Linked DNA regions of Variovorax terrae. Each later gene encodes a partner of the first gene's protein in a complex. Links are inferred from orthologs where the notes say so. Each region holds a gene or a part of one and is shown on either strand. Other genes may lie near its edges. The genes, in order: pnp and MMF98_RS13965.

Region 1 (8,422 bases):
CTTGGCCGCATGCGCCTTGCCTTTGGCGCTCTTGGCGGGCGGCGTGCCGTCGGCGGCCAGGGCCTCGGCGCCGCACAGCGCGAGGGCGCACAGCAGGGCGGCCAGCGCGCCGCGGGACGGGGCGCTGCCCCGGGGGTCGATGCTCATGAATGTCTCCTCCCGGCACGGACGGCGCGGTCGAAACCATGATAGCCGAGGGGCCCCGCCGTGCCCCGCAGCCCGGTCGGCTACCATGGGCGCTCTTTGTCCTGCGGCCCCGACATCCCATGCGCCAGACCCTCCAGAATCTCGAAGAATCCAAGATCCGCGAAGTGGCCAATGCCGGCTTCGGCCGCAGCGACGTGCTGGCCTTCTGGTTCGGTGAAAGCGACGAGGCGACGCCCGACTTCATCCGCCAGGCCGCGATCGATTCGCTGCAGCGCGGCGAAACCTTCTATTCTCACAACCTCGGCCTGCTCGAGCTGCGCGAGGCGATCTCGGCCTACATGAGCGCGCGGCACGGCCCGGTTGGCGTGGATCGGCTGGCCGTGACCTCGGGCGGCGTCAACGCGCTGATGCTGGCCGTGCAGGCGCTGGTGGACGCGGGCGACGAGGTGGTGGCCGTCACGCCGGTCTGGCCCAACCTCACGGCCCAGCCGGCCATCCTGGGCGCCCGGGTGCGCTGCGTTCCGCTCCGGCCGGTGGACGGCGCCTGGACGCTGGACCTGGACGCGCTGCTGGCTGCCGTGACGCCGGCCACGAAGCTGCTGATCGTCAATTCGCCGAACAACCCGACCGGCTGGACGCTGAGCCGCGCCGAACAGCAGGCCATCGTCGAGCATTGCCGCCGCACGGGCACCTGGATCCTGGCTGACGAGGTCTACGAGCGCCTGTACTACGCGGACGACACGCCGAACGGCTGCGCCCCGAGCTTTCTGGACGTGACCGGGCCGGACGACCGCCTGGTGGTGGTGCACAGCTTCTCCAAGAGCTTCCTCATGACCGGCTGGCGCCTGGGCTGGCTGGTGATGCCGCCGGCGCTCACGCACCCCATGGGCAAGCTGCTGGAGTTCAACACCTCGTGCGCCAGCGTGTTCACCCAGCGCGCCGGCGTGGTGGCGCTGCAGCGCACGGACGAGGTCACGCCGCGCGTGGTGGCCCACCTCAGGGCCTGCCGCGACACGCTGGTGCCGCTGCTGCAGGCGGTGCCCGGCGTGCAGGTGGCGCCGGCGCGCGGCGGCATGTACGCCTTTTTCAGGCTGGCCGGCTTCGAGGACTCGCTGGACACCGCCAAGCGGCTGGTTGCCGAGGCCGGGCTGGGCCTGGCCCCGGGCAACGCCTTCGCTCCCGAAGCCCAGGGCTGGCTGCGCTGGTGCTTCGCCTCGAAGGACACCGGGCGCCTGGCCGAGGGTGTCGATCGCCTCAAACGCTGGTTGTCCGTACAGTAGCCGGCAACGGCCGGGAACACCGCGGAACCGGCTCTGCCGGGCCGCTGCTGCCACCCCCGGCGGGAGGCGGCCCCTCGGGGCCGCTACGAGGGGCGTGCTATACTTTCAAGGCTTTGCATTCTGCAAGGCGCACGTTGAATGCAGTTCCAGCGCTCAACGCAAGTCAACCCTCACAGGAAAATGAAATGATCGCATCCTCCGTCAAGGCCGACGTCGTCAAGGCCAACGCGCGCAGCGCCACCGATACCGGCAGCCCCGAAGTGCAAGTGGCCCTGCTGACCGCCCGCATCAACGAGCTGACCCCTCACTTCAAGACGCACGCCAAGGACCACCACGGTCGCCGCGGCCTGCTGCGCATGGTGAGCCGCCGCCGCAAGCTGCTGGACTACCTCAAGTCCAAGGACGCTGACCGCTACACCGCGTTGATCGCCAAGCTGGGCCTGCGCAAGTAAGCTTCGATACTGAACAAGAGGCGCCTGAGTTAGTCCCCTAGCTCAGGCGCTTTGTACTTCGGAGAACGCAAAACAGAGCGAAGCTGTGTCATTCCAGGGGTCTTTGCGCCAAGGGCCGCTGGAATGGCATCGTGTTCTGTGAGCTGTCTCCGGGCTCTGAGGGGTGGCCTGCATCCCTCGTGACAATCCAGGAGAAAACATGAGCCTGTTCAACAAAGTTACCAAGTCTTTCCAATGGGGCGACAAGACCGTCGTCATGGAAACCGGTGAAATCGCCCGCCAGGCCAGCGGCGCCGTCGTCGTGAGCATCGACGGCACCGTGGTGCTGGCCACCGTGGTGGCCTCCAAGTCCGCCAAGCCCGGCCAGGACTTCTTCCCGCTGACCGTCGACTACATCGAGAAGACCTACGCCGCCGGCAAGATCCCCGGCAGCTTCTTCAAGCGCGAAGCCAAGCCCAGCGAGCACGAAACCCTGACCAGCCGCCTGATCGACCGCCCGATCCGCCCGCTGTTCCCCGAAGGCTTCCTGAACGAAGTGCATGTGGTCATCCACACGCTGTCGCTCAACCCGGAAGTTGACGCCGACATCGCCGCCATGATCGGCGTGAGCGCCGCGCTGGCCATCTCCGGCATCCCGTTCAGCGGCCCGATCGGTGCCGCCCGCGTGGGCTACATCAATGGTCAGTACGTGCTGAATCCGGGCCAGACCGCCCGCAAGGATTCGCAGATGGACCTGGTCGTTGCCGGCACGCAAGCCGCCGTGCTGATGGTCGAGTCCGAAGCCCTGCAGCTCGGCGAAGAAATCATGCTGGGCGGCGTGGTGTTCGGCCACGAACAGGCCGGCATCGCGATCAACGCGATCCATGATCTCGTGCGCGACGCCGGCAAGCCGGTGTGGGACTGGCAGGCCCCGGCCGAAGACGAAGCCTTCGTCGCCAAGGTCAAGGGCCTGGCCGAAGAAAAGCTGCGCGCCGTCTACCAGATCCGCAGCAAGCAGGCCCGCACGCAAGCCCTTCGTGAGGTCAACGCCAGCGTGATGGCCTCGCTCAAGGAAAGCGGCGAGCCCTTCGATGCCGGCAAGGTCAACGACCTGCTGTTCGCCATCGAATCGAAGATCGTGCGCAGCCAGATCCTGGCCGGCGAGCCGCGCATCGACGGCCGCGACACGCGCACCGTGCGCCCCATCGAGATCCGCAACAGCGTGCTGCCGCGTACCCACGGCTCGGCCCTGTTCACGCGTGGCGAAACCCAGGCGTTGGTCGTGACCACGCTGGGCACCGAGCGCGACGCGCAGCGCATCGATGCGCTGGCCGGCGAGTACGAAGACCGCTTCATGCTGCACTACAACATGCCTCCCTTTGCCACCGGCGAAGTGGGCCGCATGGGCAGCACCAAGCGCCGCGAAATCGGCCACGGCCGCCTGGCCAAGCGTGCGCTCGTCGCCGTGCTGCCGACCAAGGAAGAATTCCCCTACACCATGCGCGTGGTGTCCGAGATCACCGAATCCAACGGCTCCTCGTCGATGGCCTCGGTCTGCGGCGGCTGCCTGTCGCTGATGGACGCCGGCGTGCCGATGAAGGCCCACGTGGCCGGTATCGCCATGGGCCTGATCAAGGAAGACAACCGCTTCGCCGTGCTGACCGACATCCTGGGCGATGAAGATCACCTGGGCGACATGGACTTCAAGGTGGCCGGCACCACGAATGGCATCACCGCGCTGCAGATGGACATCAAGATCCAGGGCATCACCAAGGAAATCATGCAGGTCGCGCTGGCTCAGGCCAAGGAAGCCCGCATGCACATCCTGGGCAAGATGCAGGACGCGATGGGCGAGGCCAAGACCGAGGTGTCGAACTTCGCGCCCAAGCTCTACACGATGAAGATCAACCCCGAGAAGATCCGCGACGTGATCGGCAAGGGAGGCGCCGTGATCCGCGCGCTGACCGAGGAAACCGGCTGCCAGATCAACATCGAGGAAGACGGCACCATCACCATCGCCGCGACCGATGCCGAGAAGGCCGACGTCGCCAAGAAGCGCATCGAGCAGATCACGGCCGAAGTGGAAATCGGCAAGGTCTACGAAGGCCCGGTCACCAAGATCCTGGATTTCGGCGCCCTGATCAACCTGCTGCCCGGCAAGGACGGCCTGCTGCACATCAGCCAGATCGCCCATGAGCGCGTCGAGAAGGTTACCGACTACCTGACCGAAGGTCAGATCGTCAAGGTCAAGGTGCTCGAGACCGACGAGAAGGGCCGCGTCAAGCTGTCGATGAAGGCGCTGCTGGACCGTTCGGCCCAGGCTGCCGCCCCGCGCGGTGCCGAGCAGGCCCAGCAGCAACAGCAGCAAGAACAGCAACAGCAGTAATTGCTACTGAATTGATAGCGCCATATGTCCGCCCCGTGCGGACATCGGGGCTAAAAGACCATGAAAGCGATTGAAATCACCTCTTTTGGCGCGCCCGACGTGCTGCGCCTGGGCGAACGCCCCGTGCCGGCCGCCGGGGCGGGCGAGGTGCTGATCCGCGTGGCCGCCAGCGGCGTGAACCGCCCTGACGTGCTGCAGCGCACCGGCAACTACCCCGTGCCCCCCGGCGCCTCGGACATTCCGGGGCTCGAGGTGGCGGGCGTGATCGAAGCCGGCGATGCTGCCGCGATGGCGGCGGCCGGCTTCAAGGTGGGCGACCGCGTCTGTGCGCTGGTGGCCGGCGGCGGCTATGCCGAGTTCTGCGCCGCGCCGGTGGCCCAGTGCCTGCCCATGCCGCAGGGGCTGGACGCGGTGCAGGCGGCCTCGCTGCCCGAGACCTTCTTCACCGTCTGGAGCAATGTGTTCGACCGGGGGCGCCTGCAGCCTGGGGAAACCCTGCTGGTCCAGGGCGGCACCAGCGGCATCGGCGTCACGGCCATCCAGATGGCCAAGGCGCTGGGCGCCCGGGTGATCGCCACCGCCGGCAGCGACGAGAAATGCGCGGCCTGCCTGTCACTGGGCGCCGACCACGCGATCAACTACAAGACCGCCGACTTCGCCGAAGAAGCGAAGAAGCTCACCGGCGGGCTGGGCGTGAACGTGATCCTCGACATGGTGGCCGGCGGCTACGTGGCGCGCGAGATTGACTGCCTGGCCGAAGACGGCCGGCTCGTGATCATCGCGGTGCAAGGAGGCCTCAAGGCCGAGATCAACGCCGGCCTGGTGCTGCGCCGGCGGCTCACGGTCACCGGCTCCACGCTGCGGCCGCGGCCGGTGGCGTTCAAGGGCCAGATCGCGCAGGCGCTGCGCCAGCGCGTGTGGCCGCTGATCGAAAGCGACGCCATCCGGCCGGTGATCCACAGCACTTTCCCGGCGGCCGAGGCGGCGAGGGCGCACGCGCTCATGGAATCCAACCAGCATGTGGGCAAGATCGTCCTGACATGGTGACCGACAGCATGAAAAAGAAACTGATCGCGGGCAACTGGAAGATGAACGGCGGCCTGGCCGCCAACGAGGCGCTGCTCCAGGCTCTGCTGGCGGGCGTGGGAACGCCGGCCTGCGGCGTGGCCGTCTGCGTGCCGGCGCCGTACCTGGCGCAGGTCCAGGCTCTGTGCGCCGCGTCACCCATCGAGCTGGGGGCGCAGGACCTGTCCATGCACGCCCAGGGCGCCTACACCGGCGAGGTTTCGGCCGCCATGCTGCGGGATTTCGGCGTGCGCTACTGCCTCGCCGGCCATTCCGAGCGCCGCCAGTACCACGGCGAGACGGATGGGCTGGTGGCGGACAAGGCCAAGGCCGCGCTGGCGGCGGGCATCACGCCCATCGTCTGCGTGGGCGAAACCCTGGCCGAGCGCGAGGCGGGCCAGACCGAGGAGGTGGTGAAGCGCCAGCTGGCCGCCGTGATCCACGCCAACGGCCATTGCATCAGCGAAATCGTGGTGGCCTACGAGCCGGTCTGGGCCATCGGCACGGGCCGCACGGCCACGCCCGAGCAGGCACAGCAGGTGCATGCGCTGCTGCGGGCCCAACTCAAGCTGGCCAGCACGCAGGCCGACCGCATCCAGATCCTGTACGGCGGCAGCATGAATGCGGCCAACGCAGCGCAGCTCCTGGCCCAGCCCGACATCGATGGCGGGCTCATCGGCGGCGCTTCGCTCAAGGCCCCGGATTTTCTGACCATTATTGCCGCAGCCCAGTGAACCCGGGCGCGAATAGCTACAAATTTAGGAGTAAACAATGAACGTCGTCCTCACCATCATTCTGGCGGTCCAGATGCTTGCCGCACTGGGCATGATCGGTTTGATCCTGATCCAGCACGGCAAGGGCGCCGACATGGGCGCCGCTTTCGGCAGCGGGGGCTCCGGCAGCCTGTTCGGTGCCAGCGGCAGCGCCAACTTCCTGTCGCGCACCACGGCCGTGCTGGCGGCGGTGTTCTTCGTCTGCACGCTGCTGCTGGCCTATTTCGGCAACCTCCGCCCGACCAGCTCGGGCAGCGTGCTCGAACGCGCCACGGTGACCGCGCCTGCGCCTGCCACGGCGGCCTCTGGCGCCGCCGCGCAGATTCCCGGCGGCACCTCGGCGGCACCCCAGCCGGCGGCTTCCTCGGGCGCGGTGCCGGCTCCCATGCCGGCCGCCTCCGGCGCAGCGCAGATTCCGACCAAGTAAACACGCTGAAAATCATCCGCCCGCAGAGGGAAGCGGGTGATTTCAGGGTAAACTCCTAGATTGTCCGGAAAGCCAAAAATCGCAAGATGCCTCATGCCATCCGGGCAACAAAAACCGCCGTCGTGGTGAAATTGGTAGACACGCTATCTTGAGGGGGTAGTGGCGAAAGCTGTGCGAGTTCGAGTCTCGCCGACGGCACCAGTCAAAGGACCTGGCCGGCAACAGCCGGTCAGGTTCAAGCGGTGATCAGAACCTCCAGATGAACCTCGATCAGTACCTCCCAGTCCTTTTGTTCATCCTGGTAGGCATCGGTGTGGGCGTGGCGCCCCAGGTGCTGGGCTACATCCTCGGGCCCAACCGGCCCGACACCCAGAAAAATTCCCCTTACGAATGCGGCTTCGAGGCCTTCGAAGACGCGCGCATGAAGTTCGACGTGCGCTACTACCTCGTCGCCATCCTGTTCATCCTGTTCGACCTGGAAATCGCGTTCCTGTTTCCGTGGGCCGTCACGCTCAAGGAAATCGGCCCCACCGGCTTCTGGGCCATGATGATCTTCCTGGGCATTCTGGTCGTGGGCTTCGTCTACGAATGGAAAAAAGGCGCCCTGGATTGGGAATGACGCGTTCTGCTGGAGAGTTGTATGGCTATTGAAGGCGTTTTGAAAGAAGGCTTCGTCACCACCACCTATGACTCGGTGGTGAACTGGGCCAAGACCGGCTCGCTCTGGCCCATGACCTTCGGTCTGGCCTGCTGCGCCGTGGAGATGATGCACGCGGGCGCCGCGCGCTACGACATCGACCGCTTCGGCATGCTGTTTCGCCCGAGCCCGCGCCAGTCCGACCTGATGATCGTGGCCGGCACGCTGTGCAACAAGATGGCGCCGGCGCTGCGCAAGGTCTACGACCAGATGCCCGAGCCGCGCTGGGTGCTGTCCATGGGCTCGTGCGCCAACGGCGGCGGCTACTACCACTACAGCTACTCCGTGGTGCGCGGCTGCGACCGCATCGTGCCGGTCGATGTCTACGTGCCGGGCTGTCCGCCCACCGCCGAAGCGCTGCTGTACGGCATCATCCAGCTGCAGCAGAAGATCCGCCGCACCCACACCATTGCCCGGGCCTGAAAGGGATTCATGACTGCTGTTGCCATCCATCCCGAGGTCCTGAAGGAAACGATTGCCGCTGCCCTGGGCGACAAGGCCCGGCGCATCGGCCTGAAGCATGGCGAAGTGACCGTGGTGGTGGCCGCGGCCGACTACCTGGAAGCCTCGCTGATCCTGCGCGATGCGCCCGGCTGCCGCTTCGAGCAGCTCATCGACCTGTGCGGCCTCGACTATTCCGACTACAAGGAAGGCGCCTGGGACGGCGCGCGCTACGGTGTGGCGGTCCACCTGCTGTCGGTCAGCCTGAACCAGCGCGTGCGCCTGAAGGTGTTTGCACCTGACGACGAGTTGCCCGTGGTGGCCTCGCTCAACGGCATCTGGAGCGCCGCCAACTGGTTCGAGCGCGAGGCGTTCGACCTGTTCGGCATCGTGTTCGAAGGCCACAACGACCTGCGCCGCATCCTCACGGACTACGGCTTCATCGGCCACCCGTTCCGCAAGGACTTCCCGACTTCGGGCCACGTGGAGATGCGCTACGACCCCGAGAGCAAGCGCGTGATCTACCAGCCGGTGACCATCGAGCCGCGCGAGATCACGCCGCGCATCATCCGCGAAGACAATTATGGAGGCCTTCAGTGAGCCACCCCCGATGCGCCTGCGGCGCCTCCCCCTCCAGGGGGCAACACCAGCGGTCCGGCAAAGCCGACCCCGCGGTGTTTCCCGGATTGGGCCTTTTCTGCGGCGGAAGCTTCCATGGCTGAAATCAAGAACTACACCCTGAACTTCGGTCCGCAGCACCCGGCCGCGCACGGCG
Region 2 (9,040 bases), 1.9 Mb from region 1 along the record:
CCATGGGCCTGCAGCGCTCGCACATGCTGTTTCCTGATCTGCAACTGACGGGAAAAAGATGGGGCGGTGGACAGATACATGGTTGGCGCACTAAAAAACAAATTGTAACAATCGTACAACACGGGTGTGACAATTTATTACCGATCGCAATGCTTGCATAGTAGGCGAAAGATATCTTCAGATCTCTGAAAACTCCGTGAGAAATTCACGTCTTGGGTGCTTTCTGCCAGCTTTACAAGCTGATGTTCTGCCGCGGGTCAGTTTCTCGACAGGAATGCAACGTGGGCCGGGACGAGAAGGGTTGAATTCTTGCCAATCCGGAGGCCTTCGGGTAGATCTGTGCGCCTAGGCTCCGGCGCTCCGTGGTGTGAGCAAATGCGCAACCGAGTTTCGTCAAGTTCTTCACGCTTGTGAATAGTCCAAAGTGACTAGTGCGGAGGGCGCGCACGCTCGCGGCCTGTGGGTCGTTGGGTGACCGCTATGGCTCGGTAGGCGTTGGGCCCTGGGTTGCGCTTGCGCGCATTCGCCGAGGGCAGAGCCGCTGGGTGCTCCGTCCCCGGCGGGGGAGGGGGCGAAGGCTCAGGTGCTGGAAGGCGGCGCTGCCTCGAAGGGCAGCGTCATGTTGCGCAGGTCGCGCCGCGTTTCCACCAGGATCAGCGGCCCCTCATCCAGCACCACCGGGGCGGGACGCTCGCGTGGCACTCGCACGGGCTTGGGCTCGGCGGCGATGGCTGCTTGTGCAGAGGCGATCTTGTCGGCGTCGGAATTGACCCAGACTAGGCCCGAACCCTCGGCCACCTGGGCCAGGTCGGCCACGGGGAGCTGGAAGGACTGGACTTTGGGCAGGCCGGCAGGAACGGCGGGCGCCGGTGCCTGCACGGGGGCCGGCGCGGCCTGTGCGACAGGGGCGGCTACCGGTGCCGGCGCTTCGACGCTGCGGGCAGCAGCAGGCGCCTCTGCGTCGAGCGGGAGCGCGGCCTGGGCCGGCGCTTCCTGTGCCACGGGGCGTACGGCATCGAAGTAGCTGCTGCGCACGGGCTCGGCCGCTGCGCGCTCGGCACCCTCATCCGTGGTGCTGCCTTCTTCGGTGCGCGGCTGTTCGCTGCGCTCGCGGCGGTCGCGTCCATAGCGGTCGCGCGAACGGCGTTCACGGCGCTCGTCGCCTTCGGGGCGTTCCCGCTGGCCGTCGGCGCGCGGCGTGTCGTTGCCGCTGTCGGACGGCGTGCCTTGCGGGGCAGTGCTGTCCTGGGTGGCGGCAGAGGCTGCTGCAGCGGCAATGGCGGTGGTGGCTGCGACGGCGGCACCGGCGGCCAGGGCCTCCGGGCTGTTGCCGGCGGCATCACCACTGCGCGGACCGCGCTCGCCGCGGCGTTCGCCACGCTCACCCCGTTCACGGCGGCCTTCACCGCGCTCGCGGCGTTCGCCGCTGCGCGGCGGCCGGTCTTGCCGCTGCTCGCCGGATTGGGTGTCAGATACGGCGGAGGTCCCCGTCGCCTGGACATTGTTTGCTACGGTTTCTGTAGCGGCCGTGCGGTTGTCGGCGTCGCGCCGTTCGCGCGGGCCCTGGCGGTCGCCCCGGCCTTCGCGGTCCTGGCGCTCGCCACGGCGCTCGCCGTCACGGTTGCCACGGCCTTCGCCGCTGCGTGCCGGCTGGCCTTCTGCGCCCTCGGCTCGGCCCTCACCCCGGCGTCCATCGCGGCGCTCGCCGTCGCGCCGGCGCTCACCGCCGCGGCCTTCGCCCCGGCGTCCATCGCGGCGCTCGCCGTCACGGCCGCCGCGGCCTTCGCGTTTTTCTTCCTTCTTGGCGCCTTGCGCGGCCGGTGCGGGCGCGGGGGCCGGTGCGGGCTTGGCGCCGAACAGGTTCTTGATCCAGCCGAAGAAGCCGGTTTCCGCGGGGGCGGCCACGGGGGCCGGAGCGGCTGCCTGCTGCGGCTTGACCGGTTCGGGCTTGGGCACGGCCACCGGCGCGGGCGCGTCGGGCAGCACACCCTTGATCACGGGGGTCTGCTTGTTGGTGGGCTCCTGCGAGCGGCGCGTGACGGAGGTCGGGTCCTCGATCTCGTCGGCCATCTTGTAGCTGGCCTCGATGTTGTCCAGGCGCGGGTCGTCGTGCTTGAGGCGCTCGAGCCGGTAGTTCGGCGTTTCCAGCGTCTTGTTGGGCACCATCAGCACGTTGATGCGCTGCTTGAGTTCGATCTTGGCGATCTCGGTGCGCTTTTCGTTGAGCAGGAAGGAGGCCACTTCCACCGGCACCTGGCACAGCACGGAGGCGGTGTTGTCCTTCATGGACTCTTCCTGGATGATGCGCAGGATCTGCAGCGCCGAGCTTTCGGTGTCGCGGATGTGGCCGGAGCCGCCGCAGCGCGGGCAGGGGATGGAGGCGCCTTCGCTGAGGGCGGGGCGCAGGCGCTGGCGGCTCATTTCCATCAGGCCGAACTTGCTGATGGTGCCGAACTGCACGCGCGCGCGGTCTTGCCGCAGCGCATCGCGCAGGCGGTTTTCGACGTCGCGGCGGTTGCGCGACTCTTCCATGTCGATGAAGTCGATGACGATCAGGCCGCCCAGGTCGCGCAGGCGCATCTGGCGGGCCACTTCGTCGGCGGCTTCGAGGTTGGTGCGGGTGGCGGTCTCTTCGATGTCGCCGCCCTTGATGGCGCGGGCCGAGTTCACGTCCACCGAGACCAGCGCCTCGGTGTGGTCGATCACGATGGCGCCGCCGCTGGGCAGCTGCACGGTGCGGGCGTAGGCCGATTCGATCTGGTGCTCGATCTGGAAGCGGCTGAACAGCGGCGCGTCGTCGCGGTAGCGCTTCACGCGGGCGGCATGCTCGGGCATCACGTGGGCCATGAACTGCTGGGCCTGGTCGTAGATGTCGTCGGTGTCGATCAGGATGTCGCCGATGTCGTTGTTGAAGTAGTCGCGGATCGCGCGGATCACCAGCGACGACTCCTGGTAGATCAGGAACGCGCCCTTGCCGCCCTTGGCCGCGCCGTCGATGGCGCCCCAGAGCTTGAGCAGGTAGTTCAGGTCCCATTGCAGCTCGGGCGCGGTGCGGCCGATGCCGGCGGTGCGCGCGATGATGCTCATGCCGTTGGGATATTCCAACTGGTCCATGGCTTCCTTGAGCTCGGCCCGGTCGTCGCCCTCGATGCGCCGGCTCACGCCGCCGCCGCGCGGGTTGTTGGGCATCAGCACTACATAGCGGCCGGCCAGCGAGATGAAGGTGGTGAGGGCCGCGCCCTTGTTGCCGCGCTCTTCCTTCTCGACCTGCACCAGCAGCTCGTTGCCTTCCTTGATCACGTCCTGGATCTTGGCTTGGCTGACGGGCACGCCCTGGGCGAAATACTGCTTGGAGATTTCCTTGAACGGCAGGAAGCCGTGGCGGTCTTCGCCGTAGTCGACGAAACAGGCTTCGAGCGAGGGCTCGACGCGCGTCACGACCGCCTTGTAGATGTTGCCCTTGCGCTGCTCGCGTCCCTCGATCTCGATTTCATAGTCGAGCAGCTTCTGTCCGTCCACAATCGCCAGGCGGCGTTCTTCTGCCTGGGTGGCGTTGATCAGCATCCGTTTCATGATGCGTTCCCCTTGGTTTTCAAAAACATCAAACAGGCCCTGGATGAGCCAACGATGCCTGAACTGACGCCTGAGAAACGAAAGGAATTGCCGAAAGAGCCTGAGACTGCCAGAGCACTAGCTCAGCAGTCGGGGCGTGGGCGCGTGGATGGGGGCGAGGGGATGAGACTGTGGGATTGCTACAGAGTTTGTAGCGCCCCGCGCCCGGGGGGCGCGGACTTTGGGCGATTTCATGCCTGAAAGCGGGGGCAGCAGCCACCGCAGGCAGGTTTGAATCAGCGCCATCAACACAAGAGTTCTCGCTTCGATCCGTTCACGAGCAGCGTGCTTGCGAACTTGGGTATTCCGTATTCAGTGTTTCAAAATGCGTCGGCTCGAGCCGGCGGACTGCGAGCCACTGTCGGCGTTGGCCTTCAGTTTGCCGGCAATGCGCCTGGTGGCATCGACCTCCCAGCGCAGCCGTTGGCAGTGTGTGGACTAAACTCCAGACAAATCAACCACTTACGGCGTTACGCTAGTGAAACACATTATAGGGGGCAATCCGCCGCCTGCAACGCCCCAGGCCAAATTGCTGGCCGTCGATGAGGAATCGGCCGGCCAGCGGCTGGACAATTTCCTGATCCGCCACCTCAAGGGCGTGCCCAAGACCCATGTTTACCGCATCATCCGCAGCGGCGAGGTGCGCGTGAACAAGGGGCGGGCGGCGGCCGACACCCGGGTCGCGGCGGGCGACCTGGTGCGCCTGCCGCCGGTGCGGGTGTCCGACAGGGCCGCCGACAAGCTGGACAAGCCGGCGCCGGCGCGCGAATTTCCCATCCTGCTCGAAGACGAGCACCTGATCGCCCTCGACAAGCCGGCCGGCGTGGCGGTGCACGGCGGCAGCGGCGTGAGCTTCGGCGTGATCGAGCAATTGCGGCAAGCCCGGCCGGGCGCGAAGTTCCTGGAGCTGGTGCACCGGCTGGACCGCGAAACCAGCGGCATCCTGCTGGTGGCCAAGAAGCGCAGCGCGCTCACCGCACTGCAAGACCAGTTCCGCGAGCGCGAAACCGGCAAGACCTATCTCGCGCTGGTGGCCGGCGCCTGGCCCGCCAACCGCAAGGTGATCGACCAGCCCCTGCACAAATACCTGCAGGCCGATGGCGAGCGCCGCGTCAAGGTGGTGGCCAAGGACGATCCCGACGGCATGCGCTCCGTCACGCTGGTGAAGGTGGCGCAAAAGCTCGAGGGCTTCTCCCTGCTCGAAGTCACCATCAAGACCGGCCGCACGCACCAGATCCGGGTGCACCTCGCATCGGCCGGCCACGGCATCGCCGGCGACGACAAGTACGGCGATTTCGAACTCAACAAGGCGCTGCAGAAACAGGGGCTCAGGCGCATGTTTCTTCATGCGTGGCGGTTACAGTTCAATCATCCGGCCAGCGGCGAGCGCGTCGAACTGCTGGCGCCTTTGCCTTCCGAGCTTGAAGCCTTCGTTGCCCATGTCACGTCCACGCCGCTATGACCTGATTGCCTTCGACTGGGACGGCACGCTGTTCGATTCCACCCGCATCATCGTGCGCTGCATCCAGGCCGCGGTGCGCGACGTGGGCGGCACCGTGCCCAGCGACCATGCCGCGGCCTACGTCATCGGCATGGGCCTGATGCAGGCGCTGGCCTACGCGGCGCCCGACGTGCCGCCCGAGAAATATCCCGAACTCAACGCGCGCTACCGCCATCACTACCTGGCGCGACAGAACGACATCAGCCTGTTCGACGGCGTGCTGCCGCTGCTGGCGGACCTGCGCGCGCGCCACCACTGGCTGGCCGTGGCCACCGGCAAGAGCCGGCGGGGGCTCGACGAAGCCTTGCAGGCCGTGGAACTGCGGGGCATGTTCGACGGCTCGCGCACGGCCGATGAAACCGCCGGCAAGCCCGACCCGCGCATGCTGCACGAGCTGATGCGCGAATTCGGCACCGAGCCCGAGCGCACGCTCATGATCGGCGACACCACGCATGACCTGCAGATGGCCGTGAACGCCGGCTGCGCCAGCGTGGGCGTGAGCTACGGCGCGCACGAGCCCGACGCGTTCGAGGTGCTGCAGCCGCGCTTCGTGGCCCATTCGGCGCGCGAGCTGCACCAGTGGCTGCTGGACCACGCCTGAACCCGCCCATGGCCGCCATCGCGCTGTGCAACGCCGCCGACCTGGTCGAAGGCCGCGACGCCGTGCCGTTCGATGTGGTCTATGCCGGGCAGACCTGCCGGGCCTTCGCCATCCGTTTCCAGGGCCGGCCGCATGCCTACCTGAACCGCTGCACCCACGTGGCGATGGAGCTGGACTACCAGCCCAACCGTTTTTTCGATGACAGCGGCCAATGGCTGCTGTGCGCGACCCACGGCGCGGCCTATCGGCCCGACACCGGCGCCTGCGCGGGCGGCCCCTGCCGCGGCGGGCTGGTGCGCATCGAGCTGGCCGAGCATGACGGCGTGGTGCACTGGCATACTGCGTACAACCTCCAACCTGTCGAGTTCTGACATGACCGATCCGAATCAGCCCGAAAACCCGTCTTCAACGTCCGGACAGCCCGAGGTCCGCGTCGAGCCGACACGGGATGCTCCTAAAAAAGGAGCATCTCCGACCGAACGCCCCGGCTGGGAGCGCGCCACGCTGGAGCGGCTGGCGTTCGCCTCGCTCAACGAGCAGCGCGCCACGCGGCGCTGGAAATCCTTCGTGCGGCTGGCCTGGCTGGCGTTCTTCGTGTTCGTGGTGTGGGCGCTGCTGTACCGCGGCACGCCCAGCACCGACAAGAGCACGCCGCACACGGCCGTGGTCGAGATCAAGGGCGAGATCGCCTCGGGCGGCGACGCGAGCGCCGAATTCGTGGTGGCGGCCATGCGCAGCGCCTTGGAAGACGACGGCTCGCAGGCGCTGGTGCTGCTGATCAACTCGCCCGGCGGCAGCCCGGTGCAGGCCGGCATCATCAACGACGAGATCCGGCGTCTCAAGACCAAGTACAAGAAGCCGGTGTACGCCGTGGTGGAAGAGTCGTGTGCCTCGGCGGCCTACTACATCGCGGTGGCGGCCGACCAGATCTTCGTGGACAAGGCCAGCATCGTCGGCAGCATCGGCGTGCTGATGGACGGCTTCGGCTTCACCGGCCTGATGGACAAGCTCGGCATCGAGCGCCGCCTCATGACGGCCGGCGAGAACAAGGGCTTCCTCGACCCGTTCAGCCCGCAGACCGAAAGGCAGCGCGCCTATGCCCAGACCATGCTCGACCAGATCCACCAGCAGTTCATCGGCGCAGTCAAGGCCGGGCGCGGCAAGCGGCTCAAGGAAACGCCCGAAACCTTCAGCGGCCTGTTCTGGAGCGGCCAGCAGGCGGTGGAGATGGGCTTGGCCGACCAGCTCGGCAATCTGGATTTCGTGGCCCGCGAGGTGGTCAAGGCCGACGAGATCATCGACTACACGCGCCGCGAGAATGTCGCCGAGCGTCTGGCCAAGAAATTCGGCGCGGCCATGGGCGAGGGCGCTTTCCGGGCCATGAAGGCGGCGACGGTTTTGCGCTGAAACTGCAGTGGCGATGGTCGGCCGGGGTTTATTTATGGAATATAGGCGATTGAATACTTGATCAATCCTATAATCAAAACCCTCCGAACTTGTGATTTTAAAATATGGCTACTTATCTGGAATTGAAAGCGCAGGCCGATGCCTTGTATCAGCAAGCCGAGGAATTGCGCGACAAGGAGCGGTCTCAAGCCATCGCCGATATTCGCGAGAAAATGGCGAATTTCGAGATTACCCTGAAGGAACTGGGTTTGGATGGTAAACGTGCCAGTGCCAAGCCGGCCGCCAGCGCGGTCAAGACGCGCAAGCCGGTGGCCATCAAATACCGCGGCCCGGCTGGGCAGACCTGGACCGGGCGCGGCCAAAAGCCGGTATGGCTGGCCGAGCTGATCAAGCAGGGCCGCAAGCCCGAGGAATTCCTGATCTGAAAACCGTCGGTGCCTCTAGGGGGCACCGATGAGGAAGATACAGGGGTTTTGCAGGTCGATGCGGGTATTTTCGGCCTGCCATTTCGAAACCCTGGCCATGTGAATGGCGGCCTGCGGCAAAGTCAGGCCCGAGGCCAGGCCGAGCCGGGTTTCCCGCCCCAGTTGCCGCACCAGAGATTCCCACAGGCCCGCATTGCGATAAGGGGTTTCGATGAATAACTGGGTTTGCCCGGTTTTCAGGGCTAGCAATTCCAGTTCCCTGATTCTCCGGCTGCGCTCGGCGGCATCTTGCGGCAAATACCCCACAAAAGCGAAATTCTGGCCATTCAGGCCGCTGGCCGCCAGCGCCAGCAGCAGCGACACCGGGCCGACCAGCGGCACGACCTCGACGCTCAGATCGTGTGCGGCCCGCACCACCGACGAGCCCGGGTCCGCCACCGCAGGCATGCCGGCTTCGCTGGCCAGCCCCATGTCGTGACCCTGCAAGGCGGCCGCCAGCAAGGGCCTGGCGTCGAAGCTGCCGGTGTGGTCTCCCTTCTTGTGCACCTCGCGCGGCAATTCCTGGATCTGCAGCGCCTGCAGCGGCTGGGACAATGGTTGCAGCTCGTTGACGCGCTTCAGATAGGCGCGCGTCGACTTGGCGTTCTCGCACACCCAGTACCCCAGCCGCGCGGCGACTTGCAGCGTGCCAAGGGGCAGCACGTCCTGCAGCGGTGTCTGCACCTCGCAGCCGAAATCCAGCGGCGCCGGCACAATGTAGAGCCTGCCGGGTGCGGGGGCGCCCATCACAGCACCTTCACGCCCGCGGCGCGGATCATGCGGCAGGTGCGGATCAGCGGCAGGCCCACCAGCGCGCTCGGGTCGTCGTTGTCGATGGCCTCCAGCAGAGCGATACCCAAGCCCTCGCTCTTGGCGCTGCCCGCGCAGTCATACGGCTGCTCGGCCTGCAGGTAAGCCTCGATCTCCGCGTCCGTCAGGTCGCGAAACGTCACCCGGACCGGCGCAATGTCCGATTGCTCGAAGCCGCTGGCCTGGCACACCACGGCCACGGCGGTCTGGAAGATCACCGTCTGGCCGCGCATGCGGCGCAACTGCGCGGTGGCGCGCTCATGTGTGCCGGGTTTGCCCAGCGGTTCGCCGGCCAGGTCGGCGACCTGGTCGGAGCCGATCACCACGGCCTGCGGAAACCTGGCGGCCACGGCACGTGCCTTGGCCAGTGCCAGGCGGCTGGCCAGCGCCTGCGGGGTTTCGCCGGCCAGCGGGGTTTCGTCAACCTCGGGGGAGACCACGTCGAAGTCGAGGCGCAGGCGCGACAGGAGTTCGCGCCGGTAGCGCGAGGTGGAGCCCAGGATCAGGGCGCGGGGGGCAAGAGCATCGGTCATGCGGCGATTCTCTTACACTGCCCGCATGAAGAACGAGTTTGATGCTGCCCGGCTGGATGTGAAGGCGTTCGCGCAGGATGGCGGCGAGTTGTCCGGGCAGGACGCGCTGGGG

Evidence for each region.
Region 2: the proteins of pnp (region 1) and MMF98_RS13965 are in contact, whole or in part, in a cryo-EM structure (PDB 9QH0), measured with the Escherichia coli proteins. The link is inferred for Variovorax terrae from one-to-one orthologs.

The regions. Positions count from the first base shown.
Region 1 is NZ_JALGBI010000001.1:1,028,739-1,037,160, forward strand. What follows is about bases 1,699-4,661. They hold pnp (polyribonucleotide nucleotidyltransferase), read left to right. Parts: upstream 1,699-2,078; coding sequence 2,079-4,244; downstream 4,245-4,661. Other genes in these bases: rpsO (30S ribosomal protein S15), read left to right, coding at 1,699-1,879; MMF98_RS04855 (NAD(P)H-quinone oxidoreductase), read left to right, coding at 4,305-4,661. Also shown: MMF98_RS04835 (hypothetical protein), read right to left, coding at 1-147; MMF98_RS04840 (pyridoxal phosphate-dependent aminotransferase), read left to right, coding at 267-1,427; more of rpsO, read left to right, coding at 1,613-1,698; more of MMF98_RS04855, read left to right, coding at 4,662-5,291; tpiA (triose-phosphate isomerase), read left to right, coding at 5,300-6,043; preprotein translocase subunit SecG, read left to right, coding at 6,081-6,509; MMF98_RS04875 (NADH-quinone oxidoreductase subunit A), read left to right, coding at 6,769-7,128; MMF98_RS04880 (NuoB/complex I 20 kDa subunit family protein), read left to right, coding at 7,150-7,629; MMF98_RS04885 (NADH-quinone oxidoreductase subunit C), read left to right, coding at 7,639-8,247; MMF98_RS04890 (NADH-quinone oxidoreductase subunit D), read left to right, coding at 8,362-8,422. UniProt on the Escherichia coli protein: Involved in mRNA degradation. Catalyzes the phosphorolysis of single-stranded polyribonucleotides processively in the 3'- to 5'-direction. Also involved, along with RNase II, in tRNA processing.
Region 2 is NZ_JALGBI010000001.1:2,945,709-2,954,748, reverse strand. What follows is about bases 380-3,960. They hold MMF98_RS13965 (Rne/Rng family ribonuclease), read right to left. Parts: upstream 3,574-3,960; coding sequence 580-3,573; downstream 380-579. Outside these bases: MMF98_RS13960 (RluA family pseudouridine synthase), read left to right, coding at 4,091-5,074; MMF98_RS13955 (HAD family hydrolase), read left to right, coding at 5,052-5,714; MMF98_RS13950 (Rieske (2Fe-2S) protein), read left to right, coding at 5,723-6,085; MMF98_RS13945 (S49 family peptidase), read left to right, coding at 6,087-7,121; MMF98_RS13940 (H-NS histone family protein), read left to right, coding at 7,226-7,546; MMF98_RS13935 (SAM-dependent methyltransferase), read right to left, coding at 7,562-8,332; MMF98_RS13930 (Maf family nucleotide pyrophosphatase), read right to left, coding at 8,332-8,928; MMF98_RS13925 (YceD family protein), read left to right, coding at 8,954-9,040. UniProt on the Escherichia coli protein: Endoribonuclease that plays a central role in RNA processing and decay. Required for the maturation of 5S and 16S rRNAs and the majority of tRNAs. Also involved in the degradation of most mRNAs.